One region of the Arthrobacter sp. Soil_N43 genome, then DNA from elsewhere that is predicted to be linked to it. Evidence: predicted binding sites of a transcription regulator. Region 1 holds the regulator's gene; each other region holds the start of a gene.

What was found. Region 1 encodes HspR, which represses chaperone genes until heat shock. Its sites were predicted from a motif close to AAGTTGAGTCNNNNNGACTCAACTT; they were not measured.
Region 2: the regulator HspR is predicted to act here: its motif matches at 2,503-2,527, upstream of dnaK (molecular chaperone DnaK).
Region 3: the regulator HspR is predicted to act here: its motif matches at 3,138-3,162, upstream of clpB (ATP-dependent chaperone ClpB).

The regions. Positions count from the first base shown of each region.
Region 1 is NZ_JBDGML010000086.1:7,357-13,133, reverse strand. Features, by position in the region: gene AC3A3W_RS10110 (DnaJ C-terminal domain-containing protein) at 1-861, shown strand, start outside; gene AC3A3W_RS10105 (heat shock protein transcriptional repressor HspR) at 877-1,299, shown strand; gene AC3A3W_RS10100 (PEP/pyruvate-binding domain-containing protein) at 1,399-4,071, shown strand; gene AC3A3W_RS10095 (VOC family protein) at 4,106-4,843, opposite strand; gene AC3A3W_RS10090 (D-2-hydroxyacid dehydrogenase family protein) at 4,885-5,777, opposite strand, start outside.
Region 2 is NZ_JBDGML010000091.1:73,567-79,343, reverse strand. Features, by position in the region: gene AC3A3W_RS10955 (nucleotide exchange factor GrpE) at 1-443, opposite strand, end outside; gene dnaK (molecular chaperone DnaK) at 446-2,329, opposite strand; gene AC3A3W_RS10945 (hypothetical protein) at 2,665-3,087, opposite strand; gene AC3A3W_RS10940 (TetR/AcrR family transcriptional regulator) at 3,180-3,899, opposite strand; gene AC3A3W_RS10935 (NAD-dependent epimerase/dehydratase family protein) at 4,030-5,028, shown strand; gene AC3A3W_RS10930 (MMPL family transporter) at 5,021-5,777, opposite strand, start outside.
Region 3 is NZ_JBDGML010000129.1:27,327-33,103, forward strand. Features, by position in the region: gene AC3A3W_RS21120 (septum formation family protein) at 1-407, shown strand, start outside; gene clpB (ATP-dependent chaperone ClpB) at 452-3,109, opposite strand; gene AC3A3W_RS21130 (YciI family protein) at 3,335-3,670, shown strand; gene AC3A3W_RS21135 (S1 family peptidase) at 3,721-4,506, opposite strand; gene AC3A3W_RS21140 (sulfate/molybdate ABC transporter ATP-binding protein) at 4,569-5,684, opposite strand; gene AC3A3W_RS21145 (ABC transporter permease) at 5,681-5,777, opposite strand, start outside.

The sequences.
Region 1 (5,777 bases):
AATTCGGGCGACGCTGCCTCGGAGAAGAAGTTCAAGGACATCTCCGAGGCCTACTCCGTGCTGTCGGACCCTGATGAGCGCCAGCAGTATGACGCCATCCGGGCCATGGGCGGCGGAGCGCGCTTCGCCCCGCACACTGCCGGGAGCACGGCGAACGGCGGGTTCGAGGACCTCTTCGGCGGGCTGTTCACCGGCGGCGGAGGACGCCATTCCGGTGGCTTCAGCACGGCCGGTGGCATCCCACCCGAATTTGCCGACCTGTTCGGCGGCGGCTTCGGCGGGGCCGGCGGTCCTGCCGGGTACCAGCGTGCGCCGCAGAAGGGCGCGGACCGCACGGCGACCACCAGCATTTCCTTCGCCGGATCCATCCGTGGCACCACCATCGGCCTGCGCGAGCCGGACGGCGAAGTCATCGACGTCCGCGTGCCCGCCGGCATCAAGGACGGCCAGAAGGTCCGTGTCCGCGGCAAGGGCCAGTACGGTCCGGCCGGCAACGGCGACCTCCTGGTGACGGTCAACGTCAAGCCGCATAATTTCTACACGCGCGACGGAGACAACCTCCGCATCCACGTGCCGGTCACCTTCCCGGAAGCCGCTTTGGGCGCCGACATCGAGGTCCCCACCATCGACGGCGAGCATGTCAGGGTCCGGGTACCCGCGGGGACGCCGTCAGGGCGTACGCTCCGCGTCAAAGGCCGCGGCGTCAAAACGTCCAAGGGCGAGGGCGACCTGCTGGTGACGATCGACGTCGCCGTTCCGAAGAACCTGAGCAAGGATGCCGAGGAGGCGGTGAAGGCGTTTGCCGCCGCCACCGCCGGCGCGGATGTCCGTGAAGGCCTGGCAGCCAAGGCACGGCTGTAGAAACGGGCGTCAGCCGTGGACATCAACTTCGATCAGCCGATTTTCGTCATTTCAGTGGCGGCCGAGCTGGCAGACATGCATCCGCAGACGCTGCGGCAGTACGACCGGCTGGGCATCGTCAGGCCCAGCCGTGCGCCGGGTAAGTCCCGCCGGTACTCCCAACGGGACGTGAACATGCTCCGCGAGGTGCAGCGCCTGTCCCATGAGGGTGTCTCGCTCGAGGGCATCAAGCGCATCCTCGAACTGGAGAACCAGGTGGCGGCGCTGCAGCGCCGGGTCGGCGAACTGACCGAGGAACTGGGCCGGCGGCGTGATTCGCTCGACTCCAGGATCTTTGCCGCCGGAGCAGCCGGTGACGTCGTCAGCCTCGCCCGTGGACAGCGCCCCCGGCCGCGCTCCCAGGCAGTGGTGGTTTGGCGCCCGCGCAGCGGCCAGTGAGCGGCGCCGAACGGGGCTAGGAGGCCGTCATTCCGCGTGCCACAATGGGGACGGGCCAGGCCCGGAGCAGCGCCTCGGCCCGGGCAGGAGGGATGCACGGTGGTGGCCTATATCAGGGACTTCGGGCAGCTCGGGCGCGGGGATGTCGGGCTGGCCGGCGGCAAGGGTGCCAACCTTGGCGAGCTGGCCCGGGCAGGGTTTCCCGTGCCGCCCGGCTTCGTGCTGACCACCGCAGCATATGCGGACTTCATCGAGGCCAACGGACTCGCCCCGCGGATTCTCGAACTCGCCACGCTTCCTCCCGGAGCACGCGGGACCGACTACGATAACGCCGCCCAGCGGATCCGGGTGCTGTTCGCCGGAGGCGTGATGCCGGAGGAGGTCGCCCGCGAGCTGCACGAGGCGTACAGCGGGCTCGCCCGGGGGACTGCAGCGCCCGACGGCGGCGGTGCGGACGTGCCGGTGGCGGTCAGGTCCTCTGCCACGGCCGAAGACCTGGCCTCGGCGAGCTTCGCGGGGCAGCAGGACACCTACCTGAACGTCCGGGGCGCTGATGACGTCGCGGCTGCGGTCATTGACTGCTGGGCGTCGCTGTGGAATGCGCGGGCCATGGCTTACCGCTCCCGTGAGGGGCTTGATCCCGCCACGGTCCGCCTCGCCGTGGTGGTACAGCGGATGGTCGAGTCGGACGCCGCCGGCGTCATGTTCACGGCCAACCCCTCCAACGGCCGCCGCGACCAGGTGGTGATCAGCGCCGCCTGGGGCCTGGGCGAGTCGGTGGTCAGCGGTGCCGTCACCACCGACGACGTCGTGTTGGACCCCGCCTCGGGCCGCGTGGAGTCGCGGCGGACCGCGGACAAGGACGTCATGACCGCCTACGCCGAAAAGGGCACGAGGGAGCAGCCGGTTCCTGAGCGGCAGCGCCGCCAGCCGGTCCTGGATGACTCGGCGGCGGCCGCGCTGGCACGGCAGGGAGTGGCCATCGCGGAGCATTTCGGCGCGCCGCAGGACATCGAATGGGCGCGTGCGGACGGCGAGTTCTTCATTGTGCAGTCCCGCCCGGTCACCGCGCTGCCCGATCCCTCGGCCGAGGCCCCGACTGAATGGCCGCTGCCCTATCCGAAGGGCATGTACTTCCGGGCGAGCATTGTGGAGCAGTTGCCCGACCCGCTCTCACCCTTGTTCGCCGACCTCATCGACGGCTCGGTGACGCGGTCGATCAGGGCCCTGCTCGCCGAGGCCGTGGGCGGAGACGTGGTCCGGGAGGGCGACGTCTCGCTGCCCACAATCAACGGCTACGCCTATTACTACTACAGCTCCAGCGGAATGTGGCGGGTGATGGGCAAGTCCCTGACCGCGATGGGTGCGCTTGCCCGCGGCCAGGCGCACATGGGCATCAAGGGGTGGCGGGACCATTCCCATCCCCGGTACCGCGGGCTGGTGCGGCGCTGGGCCGGCAAACCGCTGGAGGACCTTCCCTCCTCCGAGTTGCTGGGCGGGATCTCCGAGCTGCTGGACGCCGGAACCGCCTATTACACGGCGGTGCAGTCCGTCATCCCCATCGCGGCTACCAGCGAGATCATGTTCCGGTCGTTTTACGACCGGCTGGTCCGCCGTGCCGGGGACCCGCCCGGACAGACCTTCCTGCTCGGGTACGACAGCGAGCCCATCCGTGCCGAGAAGTCACTGTTCGACCTGGCGGCCTGGGCGCGCGGACATCCGGAGCTGGCCGCAGCCCTGACTTCCGGACCGGCCGGATCCATTGCGGCGTCCATACGGGCGGGGGAGAGGCCCGCGGGCGTGGACGCTGGGGTGTGGGAGCAGTGGCAGAGGCGCTTCCAGCGGCACCTGGACCGGTTCGGGCACGCCGTGTACAACCTTGATTTCGTCAACCCGGTGCCCGCCGACGATCCTTCCGCCCTGCTGGAAACCCTGAAGTTCTTCCTGCGCGGCGAGGGCCACGACCCGCATGAGCGCCAGCAGCGTTCGGCAGACCGCCGGGAGGACCAGAGCCGGGCGATCAGGGCACGGCTTGACCCCGCCCGCCGCGCGGCGTTCACCCGGCTGCTGCGCTGGGCGCAACGGGCGGCGCCCGTCCGTGAGGATGCGCTGGCCGACGTCGGCCTGGCGTGGCCGCTGATGCGGCGGATGCTGCTGGAGCTTGGGCGGCGGCTGGTCGGCTCGGGCATCATCGCAGACCCCGCCGATGTCTTCTGGCTGCGGCTCGACGAGCTGCGCAATGCCATCGAATTCGGCCTTGCCACACCGGGTGCAGCCATCACCGGTGCCGAACGGCCAGTGCGGGCCGACGCCGTGGAGCAGCGCAAGATGGTGTGGCGCGGACAGCGGAAGGCCGCCGCGCCGCAACTCCTGCCCGAAAGCCGATGGATGGAACGGGCGTTCGGAAGCATGATGCCGGCCCGCTCCCAGGACCAGCGCGGCGACACCTTCTCGGGAGTCGGCGCCAGTTCCGGGCAGGTGACCGCGCCGGCGCGCGTCCTCGGCGGCCCCGAAGACTTCGCCAGCATGCGGCCGGGCGACGTCCTGGTTGCCCGCATGACCACGCCCGCCTGGACGCCGCTGTTCGCCATGGCCTCAGGCGTGGTCACCGATGTGGGCGGCCCGCTGAGCCACAGCTCGATCGTCGCCCGGGAATACGGCATCCCCGCCGTTCTCGGCACCGGCGTGGCCACCCAGCGTCTCGCGAGCGGCCAGCAGGTGAGGGTCGACGGCGATGCAGGCACCGTCACGGTCGAGCGCGCCGAGGCGTGATCCGGGCAGAGGGGAGGCGCATGCACCCTCTGTGTCAGCCCGGAGTAAGGACGCAGAACTCGTTACCCTCCGGGTCGGCGAGGCACACCCATGGCACATCGCCCTGGCCGACGTCGGCGTCAGTGGCGCCCAGAGCACGCAGCCGGGCCACCTCTGCCGCTTGATCGTCACCGGGATATGGCCTCAGGTCGAGGTGGATACGGTTCCACACGGTCTCCTCGCCGGACGTACGAAGGAGTTCCAGATACGGCCCGACACCCTTGGCCGAACGCAGCCGCGCATGATCGTCGGTCACCTCGTGCAGCGTCCAGTCCGTAGCCTCGCTCCAGAACCGGGCCATGGCCCGCGGATCCGCGCAGTTGACCACCACCGTGGCGATCGGACCAGTGTCCCGGTAGATGGGTCGCGGCTCCAGCACACAGAACACATTGCCCTCCGGGTCGGCCAGGACCGTCCACGGCACATCTCCCTGGCCCACGTCTGCTGGCATCGCACCGAGCTCCAACAGGCGCGCCACCAGCTCCGCTTGATGGGCCGCAGAGGTGGTGGCTAGATCGAGGTGCGCGCGGTACTTCACTGTCTCGGGGTCCGGAACGGTGACGACGTCGACGCAGACGGCGGTGGGGTCCGGCCAAGCGAAGCCCACGGGCTCAACATTGGTCACACCGGGCCCCTCGCTGGACACACCCCAACCGAGCACCTCCGCCCAAAACCGGCCGAGGGCCGAGTCATCCCGGGCTTTGAAATTCACCTGAACAAGTCGCAGCGCCATACCGCCCGACCCTAGCGCATACCCGGTCGGGGAGGCACTCCCTAACGGAGGGTGGCCGGCGTTAGCGGCCGGACGGGGGTGCCGTCCAGCCAGGCTGCCACGTCCTCGAACGCGCCGCCGAAGAATGCCTGGTAGCTTTCCCGCGTGACATAGCCAAGGTGGGGCGTCAGGAGTGTCCGCGGCGTGTCCAGGAGCGGGTGGCCCGGCAGCAGTGGCTCCTGGTCGAAGACATCCAGCGCGGCACCGCGGATCCAGCCCTTCCGCAGCGACGTGACAAGTGCCTGCTGGTCAACGAGGGGCCCTCTGGCGGTGTTCACCAGGACGCCGTCGGGGCCCAGGAGCCGCAACTCCCGTTCGCCGACCGTCCCCTCGGAACGCGCCGACAGGCGCAGATGCAGGGACACGACGTCGGACTTCTGGAAGAGCTCATCCTTGGTGACTTTGCGCGCGCCGGCCGCGGCGGCTGCCTCTTCCGTGAGGTTCTGGCTCCACGCAAGCACGTCCATCCCGAAGGCGCGGCCGTAGGCGGCGATGCGCTGGCCGATCTTGCCAAGGCCAACGATGCCGAGGGTCTTGCCGGACAGCTCGAAGCCGACCGTCCGCTGCCAGCCGCCTGCCCGCAGGGTGTTCTCCTCCGCGGTGATGTGCCGGGCGAAAGCCAGCAGCAGCGCCCAGGTCAGTTCGGGAGCTGCGGTTGGTGAGCCGCCGGTTCCGCACACCGTGACGCCGTGGTCGGTGGCCGCCTGCAGGTCGATCGAGGCGTTCGCTGCGCCCGTGGTCACCAGCAGTTTCAGCCGGGGCAGTTGCTCGATGACAGTGCGGGGAAAGGGCGTGCGTTCCCGCATCGCGATGATGATGTCAAAGTCCGCCAGGGCCGCCACCACTTCGGCGTCGGACGGCAGATGGTGGCGCAGCACAGTGACGCTGACCCCGC
Region 2 (5,777 bases), on a different contig from region 1:
TGGCGGGCGGCGTCCACGTCGTCCAGCACCGGAAGCAGCGAGTTCAGGACGCCGATGACGGCCATCTCCCCTGCCACGGCACGGTCGCGCTCGACGCGCTTGCGGTAGTTGACGTACTCCGCCTGCAGCCGGAGCAGGTCGTTCTTCAGCTCCGTGGCCTCAGCAGTGGTTGAGCCGGTGGAAACCCCCTGTGCCACCGATTCCTCGGCCGGCACCTCCACCCGGTTGAGGATTTCCTCTGCCTGGGCGAGGGCGTCGCCGTCGGAATCCGAGGAGGTCTCGAGGGGCTCCACCACCGGTTCGGCATGCTTCTCACCTTTGGGGTGGCGGGCCTCCCCGGTCACCGGGTCCACCTTGCGGTGGTCCCGGATGACCGGCTCGTCGCGCTTGCTTCCCTGGTCGCGGGAAGAGCCGTGCTCTTCTTCGTTACCGTGATGAGGCATGGTTACTTCTTCTCTTCTTCGTCGACGATCTCGGCGTCGACGATGTCTTCATCGCTGGAAGAACCCGTCTTGTCGCCTGCGGCACCGGCCGGCGCACCCTCAGCACCGGCTGCGCCGGTCTCACCGTTCGGCGAACCTGCCTGGGCGTAGATGGCTTCGCCCAGCTTGGTCTGGGAAGCCTGCAGCTTCTCAAACGCGGTCTTCACGGCCGCATCGTCGGTGCCTTCGAGCGCCTTCTTGAGGGCGTCGACGTCGGCCTGGACCTCGGTCTTGACCTCTTCGGGCAGCTTGTCCTTGTTGTCGGCGATGAGCTTGTCCACGGAGTAGGCGAGCTGCTCGGCCGTGTTGCGGGTGTCGGTCGCCTCGCGGCGGGCCTTGTCCTCGGCTGCGTGCTCTTCGGCGTCGCGGACCATGCGCTCGATGTCTTCCTTCGACAGCGCGGTGCCGCCGGTGATGGTCATGGACTGTTCCTTGCCGGTGCCCTTGTCCTTCGCGGAGACGTGCACAATGCCGTTGGCGTCGATGTCGAAGGTGACCTCGATCTGCGGGACGCCGCGGGGGGCCGGAGCGATGCCGGTCAGTTCGAACGTGCCCAGCGGCTTGTTGTCGCGGGTGAACTCGCGTTCGCCCTGGAAGACCTGGATGGCCACGGACGGCTGGTTGTCATCAGCCGTGGTGAAGGTCTCGGACCGCTTGGTGGGGATGGCCGTGTTGCGCTCGATCAGGTGCGTCATAACACCACCCTTGGTCTCGATGCCGAGGGACAGCGGGGTGACGTCGATCAGCAGAACGTCCTTGCGCTCGCCCTTCAGCACGCCTGCCTGCAGGGCTGCACCAACGGCCACAACCTCATCCGGGTTGACGCCCTTGTTGGGCTCCTTGCCGCCGGCGAGTTCCTTGACCAGTTCGTACACAGCGGGCATACGGGTGGAACCGCCCACGAGCACGATGTGATCGATATCGGAAAGCTTGATGCCGGCTTCCTTGATGACGTCGTGGAAAGGCTTCTTGGTGCGGTCCAGCAGGTCCTTGGTGAGGTCCTGGAACTTGGCGCGGGTCAGCTGCTCGTCCAGGTGGACCGGGCCGTCGGGGGTGACGGAGAGGTACTGGAGGGAGACGTTGGTGCTGGAGGAGGAGGAGAGTTCCTTCTTGGCCTGCTCGGCCGCTTCACGCAGGCGCTGCAGGGCGATCTTGTCCTTGGAGAGATCGATGCCCTTGACCTTGAGCTGGTTCAGCAGGTACTCAACGACGCGGTTGTCCCAGTCGTCGCCGCCGAGGCGGTTGTCACCGGCGGTGGCGCGCACCTGGATGGTGGAGAAGTCGTCTTCGTCCTTGCCGACTTCCAGCAGGGAGACGTCGAACGTGCCGCCGCCGAGGTCGAAGACCAGGATGAGTTCGTCTTCCTTGCCCTTGTCCAGGCCGTACGCCAGGGCGGCCGCGGTGGGCTCGTTGACGATGCGCAGGACGTTCAGGCCTGCGATTTCGCCGGCTTCCTTGGTGGCCTGGCGCTCGGCGTCGTTGAAGTAGGCCGGAACGGTGATCACGGCGTCGGTGACCTTTTCGCCGAGGTAGGACTCGGCGTCGTTCTTCAGCTTCATCAGCACGCGTGCGGAGATTTCCTGCGCCGTGTACTTCTTGTCGTCGATCGCGACGCTCCAGTCGGTGCCCATGTGGCGCTTGACGGAGGCGATGGTGCGCTCGATGTTGTTGACGGCCTGGCGCTTGGCGATCTCGCCGACCAGGACCTCGCCGGACTTGGAGAACGCAACGACGGACGGCGTGGTGCGGCCGCCCTCGGCGTTGGCAATAACGGTGGGCTCGCCACCTTCGAGAACGGAGACGACGGAGTTGGTGGTTCCGAGGTCAATACCTACTGCACGTGACATGTGTTGCTTCCTTCTTTCCTTGGAAACTGTGTGGCCCCGGCCTCCGACGTCGCCCTGCATCAGGCTGCCGATCGGGCTTGCAGCCGCTGATCGGGCTTGTCGAGATCGAGGCTCGCCCACTCCTTGAGCGATCTGCACTCAACTTTACTCAGCCCGGCTTTTAAGTCAATCCAAAGTTGAGTCGAGTACGCTCAACTTGGGATCTCCGCAGGACCCGCACAGCGGAATAGCCCCCGGAAATCCGCGGAAGCTGGCGGAAAGCCGGGGGCCATGGAGCGGACGGATCCGGTTTCGCCCTGCGTGAACGTGCGCCGGGCACCGCCCCCGCGCAACCCTTACCCTCCGGTGGAGGAACTGCCGTCGTCGTTGTTCTTGGGAGAGTTGACCTGGCCGTCGATGAGTTCGTCCTTCAACTCGTCAGCCTCGCCCTGCTCCGGAGCGGATTCGGTACCGTAGTCGCCTCCCGCATAGCCCCCTGCCTGGCCGGCGGGCAGCTCCTGCCCCACCGCGCCGGCCCCGCCGTAGTCGCCTGTCGCATAGGCGCCTGCCTCGGCGTCGGCGGGGCCTTCGGCCGATCCGGCGTCGCCATGATCGCCGGCAGAGTATTGGCCTTTCGTATCGGCGCTGGCATCGTCACCCACCACGCCGGCATCGCCATAGTCGCCTTCAACGTACTGTCCGCTATCACCTTCGAGGGCCGGGTTCCTGGAGCTGGCGTGGGTCTTTCCTGCGCTGTTCGGCTCGCTGTTTTCGGTCATCGCTTGATCACCCCTTCGGAGGATTGGGCCGCGCCCGGCCGGACGCACTGGCAGTCTACTCAGCCGGGGCAGGCGGCAACAGGGTGCCGCGGTCACTCGAATCCGGCCACGCGGGCCAGCATGTCCACGTGGTGCTGAAACAGTTCATCCGGGGCGGAAAACGTGTCGGCTCCGTACTGCCCGAAGACTTCGAAACTGACAGCCCCAAAGATCGACGTCCACACCAGCGCGCCGCGGGCCAGCAGGGCGTCCGGGACCGCCAGGTCCAGTCCACCGCGAATGGCTTCAAAGTCGGCAGCCAGGGCAGGTACCACGACGGTTCCATGCGGCGCAGCGAGCCTGCCTGCCCGGTAGGCGGAGTCCAGGATCCCCATCAGGCAGGTGACCACCCGCGTGCCGGGGCCGGTGGTCCGCTCCGCCGGCGCCTGATATCCGGGCACCGGACTCCCGAACAGGAGAGAGTATCTGGACGGCTCCCTGAGCGCCCACTCCCTGACGGCGTGCGCCAGTGCGGCAAAGCGGCCCCGGAAGTCGTCCGCGGGGAACGGCTCGACGGCGGCATCCACCGCATCTCCCAGCTCACCGTAGGCGTCTATGAGCAGGAGCGTCAGGAGCTCGTCGCGGCTCTCCACGTAGCGGTACACGGCGGAGGACACCACGCCCAGGTCGCGGGCAACGGCGCGGAGCGAGAGCGCCGCCGCCCCATGGAGCGCGAGATGCTCCCGTCCCAGCTGGACAATCTGCGCGATGGTGCGCGCGCGGGCCAGCTCACGTGGCGTCTGGGGCTTCTGGGGATCCTGGGCGTCAGCCATCCTCCAAGGATGGCACAAGGCAGAGCAGCGAACTCAATTGTGAGCACTGCTCTTGACGCTGCGAAACCGGACCCGTCATTCTTGTCTTAGAGAGCAGTGCTCTCATAACCTTTACGAAAGCGGGGAGACCATGCCAGAAAAGCTATTCGTCGTCACGGGAGCGGGGCCGGTGGGGTGGACGGTCGCCGGACAGCTCGCCGGGCTGGGCCACCGCGTCCGCGTCCTGACGCGGTCCGGCAGCGGCCCGGAGCACCCCCTGGTTGAACGGCGCTCCGTGGACGTTTCAGACCCTGCGCTGCTGGCGGAGTCGTTCCGCGGCACCTCCGCTGTCTTCCATTGCATCCACGGCTCGGCCTACAGCGCCAAGGCATGGGAGCGGGAACTTCCGCGGGCGGAACAGGCCGTGCTGGCGGCGGCCGGCGAGGCGGGCGCCGTCGTCGTCTTTCCCGAAAGTCTCTACTCGTACAGCGAGCCGGACCAGGTGATGACAGAGGAGAGCCCGCGCTCGGCCCGGGGCGGCAAGCGCGGCGTGCGGACGGCGCTCCTGGCAGCGCGGGAAGCGAGCGCCACAGACACAGTGAGCGTGGTTGCGGGCGACTTTTTCGGCCCCCGGGTCCGGATGTCGCACGCGGGGGAGCGCATGGTGCCGGCGATCCTGGCGCGGCGGCGGCTGCAGGTGGTGGGCGGCGCGGACCGGCCGCATTCATTCACGTTCGTGCCGGACCTGGCTGCGGCGATGATCAAGGCCGCACAGACCCCTTCGCTGTGGAACCGCGTACTGCACGCTCCCACCAGTCCGGCCCCCACGCAGCGGCAACTTGCCGTCGCGTTCGCTGATGCCGCGGGCTTGCCGTCGCCGAAGGTGGGTGTCCTGCCGGGCTGGCTGCTGCGCGCCGTCGGGGTGTTCTCGGCCGACGTCCGCGAGCTCGCCGAGATGCTCTATCAGTTCCAGCGGCCGTTCGTGATGAGCTCGGCAGCCAGCGAGGCGGCGCTGGGCCTGGGCCCGACGCCGCTGCCGGACGCTGCCCGGCTGACGGTGGAATGGTGGAAGTCGGAGGCCTCCAGCCCCGCTTCAGGATCCGGCACGGCTTCAGGATCCGGCGCGCCGTGCACCGCCCGCGCTAGCTGACGCGGGCTCCCTGGACATCGGCTCTCGCGGCCCCCTCCGCCGATGGGAGGGGGTGCTGCTCCGCGCGTCCCAGCCTGCTTGGCCACCAGATGCGCCGGCCCAGGTCGTAGGCCAGCGCCGGGACCAGCAGCGAGCGCACCAGCACCGTGTCCAGCAGCACTCCGAATGCCACGATGAAGGCGAGCTGCACCAGGAACATGATGGGGATGACGCCGAGGGCGGCAAACGTGGCGGCAAGGACTACCCCGGCGGAGGTGATCACCCCGCCGGTCACGCCCAGCCCCCGCAGGATGCCGGGCCGGGTGCCGTGCTTGAGTGACTCCTCGCGGACCCGGCTCATGAGGAAGATGTTGTAGTCCACACCCAGTGCCACCAGGAACACGAAGCCGAACAGCGGCACTGTGGCATCGGCTCCCGGGAAGCCCAGGACGGTGTTGAACACGAAGGCGGAGACGCCCATGGCCGCCGCGTAGGAAAGCACCACGGACGCCACCAGCAGAACGGGTGCCAGCACGGACCGCAGCAGCAGCATCAGGATGGCCAGGATGACCGCAAGCACCACGGGGATGATGGTCATTAGGTCCCGCTGGGCCGTGGTGTTCGTGTCGAGCGCTGTGGCGGTCACGCCGCCGACCAGCGCTGCCTGGTCCACGCCCTTGACGCCCTCCCGCAGCCCCAGCACCGCATGCTCGGCGTCGCTTGAATCCGCCGCGGAGTCGAGGGTGGCGTTGATCAGCACCCGCCCGTCG
Region 3 (5,777 bases), on a different contig from region 1:
CGGCATCCGCGTCCTCTGCCGCGCCCCGGGCAACAGCGCGCCCCAGCCTTCCCGTGAAGGGCGTAAGCCCCTTGGACTTCAGGGTTGGGGACTGCTTCAAGGATTTTGACGCCTCGGCGGCCAACGCCACGGTGGTGGCCTGCACGTCGGGGCATTCCGCCCAACTTGTGGCCGTCCACCAATACCCCACCGGGGATTCCTACCCCGGCGCCAAGGCCATGAAGGCAAAGGGCCGCGAGGCATGCCAGGCTGCGGCGCTGACCAGCAAGACCAACGCCTATGTCCTGACGTACCAACTCGCCTACCCCAGCCCCGACAGCTGGCGGCAGGGGGACCGCCGGGTGGACTGTTACGTTACTTCCGCGTCGGGAAACATCATCAAGGCCAGCCTTCTCCCGCAGGGCTGACGCCAGGGCATTCCTGACGCCAGCCCGCTGGGTCCTCCGCAGGCTTAGCCCTTGCGGCGCACCGAGAGTCCGCTTCCGGCGGGGGTGCCGGCGGAGGGCGTTCCCATGGCCTCCAGCCCCTCGATGGTGAGTTCGTCGACGTCGGTCGCGGTATCCACGAGCACCGTGTCGCCGTCGGAAATGTCGCCGGCAAGGATGGCCTTGGCCAGGCGGTCGCCGATCTCACGCTGTACCAGGCGCCGCAACGGGCGGGCTCCATAGGCCGGATCGAAGCCGGACATGGCCAGCCAGGCGCGGGCGCCCTCGGTCACCTCGAGTGAGAGCCGCCGCTCGTGGAGGCGGCTGGAGAGATCTGCCACCTGCAGTTCGACGATCCGGGCCAGTTCCTTCACGGTCAGGGCATCGAACAGCACCACTTCGTCCAGGCGGTTCAGGAACTCCGGCTTGAAGGACGCGTTTACGGTGGCCATCACGGCCGTGCGCTTAGCCTGCGCATCCAGGGTGGGGTCCACCAGGAACTGGCTTCCGAGGTTGGACGTCAGCACCAGGATCACGTTGCGGAAGTCCACGGTGCGGCCCTGGCCGTCGGTGAGGCGGCCGTCGTCGAGCACCTGCAGGAGGATGTCGAAGACCTCCGGGTGGGCTTTTTCTACCTCGTCGAGCAGCACCACCGAGTAGGGGCGGCGGCGGACGGCCTCGGTCAGCTGGCCGCCCTCCTCATAGCCCACGTAACCCGGGGGCGCGCCGACCAGCCGGGCCACGGAGTGCTTCTCGCCGTACTCGGACATGTCAATCCGCACCATGGCGCGCTCGTCGTCGAAGAGGAAGTCCGCCAGAGCCTTGGCAAGCTCGGTTTTACCCACGCCGGTGGGACCGAGGAACAGGAATGAGCCGGTGGGCCGGTTGGGGTCGCTGATGCCGGCACGGGCCCGGCGCACGGCGTCAGACACCGCCTGCACCGCCTTGGACTGGCCGATCAGGCGCCTGCCGAGCTCCTCTTCCATGTGCAGCAGCTTCTGGCTTTCGCCCTGCAGCATGCGTCCGGCCGGGATGCCGGTCCACGCCGAGATCACCTCGGCAATGTCGTTCGCGGTGACTTCCTCGGCCACCATCTGCGAGGACTTATCCCCGACGGCGGCCTCTGCCTCCGCGGCGGCGTTCAGCTCGCGCTCCAGGGCCGGAATCTCGCCATAGAGGATGCGTGAGGCGGTCTCCAGGTCACCCTCCCGCTGCGCCTTGTCCGCCGTGGACCTCAGCTCGTCCAGCTTGGCCTTCAGGTCGCCCACCCTGTTCAGGCCGGCCTTCTCCGCTTCCCAGCGGGCATTCAGTGCGGACAGCTCCTCCTTCTTGTCCGCCATGTCCGCCCGCAGGGCGGCCAGCCGCTCCACGGAAGCGGCGTCCTTCTCGTTGGCGAGGGCCAGTTCCTCCATGGTCAGCCGGTCCACCTGGCGCCGCAGCTGATCGATCTCCTCCGGAGCCGAGTCGATCTCCATGCGGAGCCGGGAGGCGGCCTCGTCCACCAGGTCGATCGCCTTGTCCGGCAGCTGGCGCCCCGAGATGTAGCGGTTGGACAGCGTGGCTGCGGCGACGAGGGCGGAGTCGGCAATGGCCACCTTATGATGGGCCTCGTAGCGTTCCTTGAGACCGCGGAGGATGCCGATGGTGTCCTCCACGCTGGGCTCACCCACGTAGACCTGCTGGAAGCGGCGTTCCAGGGCCGGGTCCTTCTCGATGTTCTCCCGGTACTCGTCAAGTGTGGTGGCACCGATCAGGCGCAGCTCGCCGCGGGCCAGCATGGGCTTGAGCATGTTGCCGGCATCCATGGAGCTATCCCCCGTGGCGCCGGCACCCACCACCGTGTGGAGCTCGTCGATGAAGGTGACGATTTGCCCGTCCGAGTTCTTGATTTCTTCCAGGACAGCCTTGAGTCGCTCTTCAAATTCGCCGCGGTACTTGGCGCCCGCCACCATGGAGGCGAGGTCCAGGGCAACCAGGGTCTTGCCGCGCAGGCTCTCCGGGACGTCGCCGGCCACGATCCGCTGCGCCAGCCCCTCGACGACGGCGGTCTTACCGACGCCCGGCTCGCCGATGATCACCGGGTTGTTCTTGGTCCGGCGGCTCAGCACCTGGATGATGCGACGGATCTCGGCATCCCGTCCGATCACGGGGTCCAGCTTGCCGGAGCGGGCCGTCGCCGTCAGGTCTGTGCCGAACTTCTCCAGCGCCTGGAAGGTGTTTTCCGGATCCGCGGTGTTGACCTTGCGGTCTCCACGCACCCCGGGCAGGGCGGCGAGCAGCGCCTCATGGGAGGCTCCAGCGTTGCGCAGGAGCTTCCCGACGCCGTCGCTTCCCGCTGAGAGTCCGAGCAGCAGGTGCTCGGTGGAGACGAACGAATCCCCCAGCCGGTCGGCCTCGTTCTGCGCCGTCTGGATGGCCTGCAGGGCGGTGCGCGACAGCTGCGCCTGCTGGACCGAACTGCCTGATGTGGCCGGCAGGTTCTTGATGGCGCTGCTTGCCTGCACGCTGACGGCGTCGGGATCCGTGCCGGTGGCACGGAGCAGGGCGACGGCGACGCCCTCGCGCTGATCCATCAGCGCCTTCAGCAGGTGCGCCGGCTCAACCTGGGGGTTTCCCGCCGTCGACGCATTCATTGCGGCCGCCGAAAGAGCCTCCTGGCTCTTGGTGGTGAATTTGACGTCCAAAGAGAGCTCCTTTCGGGATGGGATTACTAAGTTGAGTCTACTACGCTCAACTTTGCAGCAGGCGTGTCTGGACCCAGGTTTGCCCACAGCGAAACGGCCCCGCAGGGCAGATGAACTTCGGGAAAACCATCGCTCTTGAACTGTATCCCTGCCGCCCGGATCCCCCTAGGATCGACCTGTGACCAGCGACGACAGTTAATCGCATACTCGAACCGAGGAGCCGCAATGAAGAAGTTCGTTGTTCTTTACACCGCCCCGCAGTCGGCGCAAGCGCAAATGGCAGAAAGCAGCCCTGAAGCCGCCCAGGAAGGCATGAAGGCGTGGATGGAATGGGCTCAGCGCGCAGGCGACGGGATCGTCGACATGGGCAATCCGCTGGGGACGGGCAAGGAGATCAGCGCCACCGGCACCTCCGACACCAGCACGCACGTTGGCGGTTACGGCATTCTCCAGGCCGAGGATGAGGACGGCGCCCTCGCGCTGCTGGAGGGGCACCCGCACCTCATGATGCCCGGCGCCACCATCCAGGTCTACGAAGCCCTGGACCTGCCGGGGATGTAGCCCTCGGACCGGCTCCTGAGCCAGGGTCAGGAGCCGGAGTCAGGGTGGAGTCAGGAGCCGATGACGCCACTGATGCGGGTGATCCAGTCGAGGTTCCGGGCTATGGACGCATGGTCGCTGTAGTACTGGGAATAGTCAGAGGTGTTCCCTGCAGGCAGGACGCTGGATTCGGAAAGAACACCTGCCAGCTTGCCGTCGACCATCAGCGGACCGCCGGAGTCGCCGCCGACGGGGTGCCCCGACTGCGACCGGGTGCTGACCGACGCACCGCCGTAGCTGTCTGATCCCGGGCCGGTGACAGTGACATCGGCCGTCTTCAGGAAATAGGACATGGAGCCGGATCCCTCAGCCTGGTAGCCCCAGCCGTAGACCTTGGCCGCCGTGCCGGAGGCCGGCAGGGAAGCGGAAAGACTCACAGTGGCGCCGGAGTATGGCGTGGACAGCCTAAGGAGCAAAAGGTCACCCATGGGTGACGCGTAGCGGGCAGCGACAGTCCGGACAGCCCCGTACGCCTCCAGGTACGTGCTGCCGAGGCGGACCGACCTGAGGCTCTGTGAGTTGCAGTGCTTGGCCGTGATGACCCAATTGGCCGAGATCTGGCTCCCGGCGCAGCGCACGTCGGTGCCCGCTGCATCGAACGAGATCTGGGCCGCCGCGGGAGCCGCAAAAATGGAGGTCGGGCTGCCGCCGGCCACCTTCCGGTTCATGGTCCTGTCTCCGCTCCCCTCTCCCGTAGCGTCGGGATATCCCTCCCCTATGGGGGCTGCGGCGGCGGGCAGGGGTGCCAGCAGTGCGGCGGCAACGGCAATAGCGGCCAGGGCATTGGCGGTCTTCAAGAACTCTCTCCTTCGCAAGGGGCCGGACGGTCGGCAGTGGTCATTCTGTGGGCATGCCCGCCTCATGCCGGGTAGACGGACACGGCTCCGGCCTTGATCACAAAGAACACGGCCATTCCGGGCGCGAGTCCCAGGTCTGCTGACGCAGCGGGCGTGACGTCCGCGAAGAGTTCCCCCGCCCGGACGCGGATCTGGTCGCCGTGCGGCTCCAGGTCCGTGATCGTGACCGGAAAGGAATTCCGGGGGCTGCCGTGCGCTTCGGTCAGGAAGACCGAAACAGCCGACGGCGGGAACACTGCCACACCTGCCTGGCCGGGAGCGGCGGCCCCCGCGTCCAAACCAGACCATTCTTCCACGCCGGGCCCCGCGGCAGCCGCTTCCGCGTCCAGGAGGGAGTCGTGCTGTCCGGCAATGTGCTGGCCGGCGGCGGTCCTGAGGCCATGTTCCGTCAGGGTGCCGGGTATCAGGTTGAGCCCGGCCATACCGGCCACGAACCTGCTCCGCGGCCGCTGCAGAATGTCGCGTGTGGGACCGGACTCGATGATCCTGCCGTCCTCGAGGACGATCACGCGGTCTGCCAGCATCAGCGCGTCCAGGACGTCGTGCGTGACGATGATGGCCCGTCTCCCGGCGAGTACACGCTTCAAAAGCCTGCGCAGCAGCGGGGCGGCATGGATGTCCAGGGCGGCCATGGGTTCATCGAGCAGCAGCAGCCCGGGATCCGCCGCCAGAGCCCGGGCTACGGCCACCCGCTGGGCCTGCCCGCCGGAGAGCTCGGCAGGCCGCCGGCCGGCCAGGCCTCCGGCGTCCACGGCGCCGAGCCAGTGAAGCGCCGTTTTCCGCGAGGTACGCCGGGATTCACCCCGACTTCGGGGGCCGAACGCCACATTCTCCAGGGCGCTCAGGTGCGGGAAAAGGAGTGGCTCCTGGGCCAGCAGGGCGGTGCCGCGGTGATGCGGCGCCGTCCACGTGGACCGGCCGGAGCCAAGGTCGAACAGGACCCTGCCCCCCATGTCAGCCCTGCCCGAGTCCGGGTGCAGCAGCCCGGCGATGACGGCCAGCAGGGTGGACTTTCCTGCACCGTTGGGACCCATGATCGCCACGGTCTCCGCAGGGCCCACGGTGAGGGACACATCAAAGCCGCGCGCCGCCACCGCGGCCTCCAGCCGGAAGCTCACTGCACGCCGCCGTCCCGGGCGGGCACCGACGTCGTACGCCTTTCCGAACCGGATGGTCCGGCCGGCAGCCGCCGCGGGCCGCGGTAGGACACC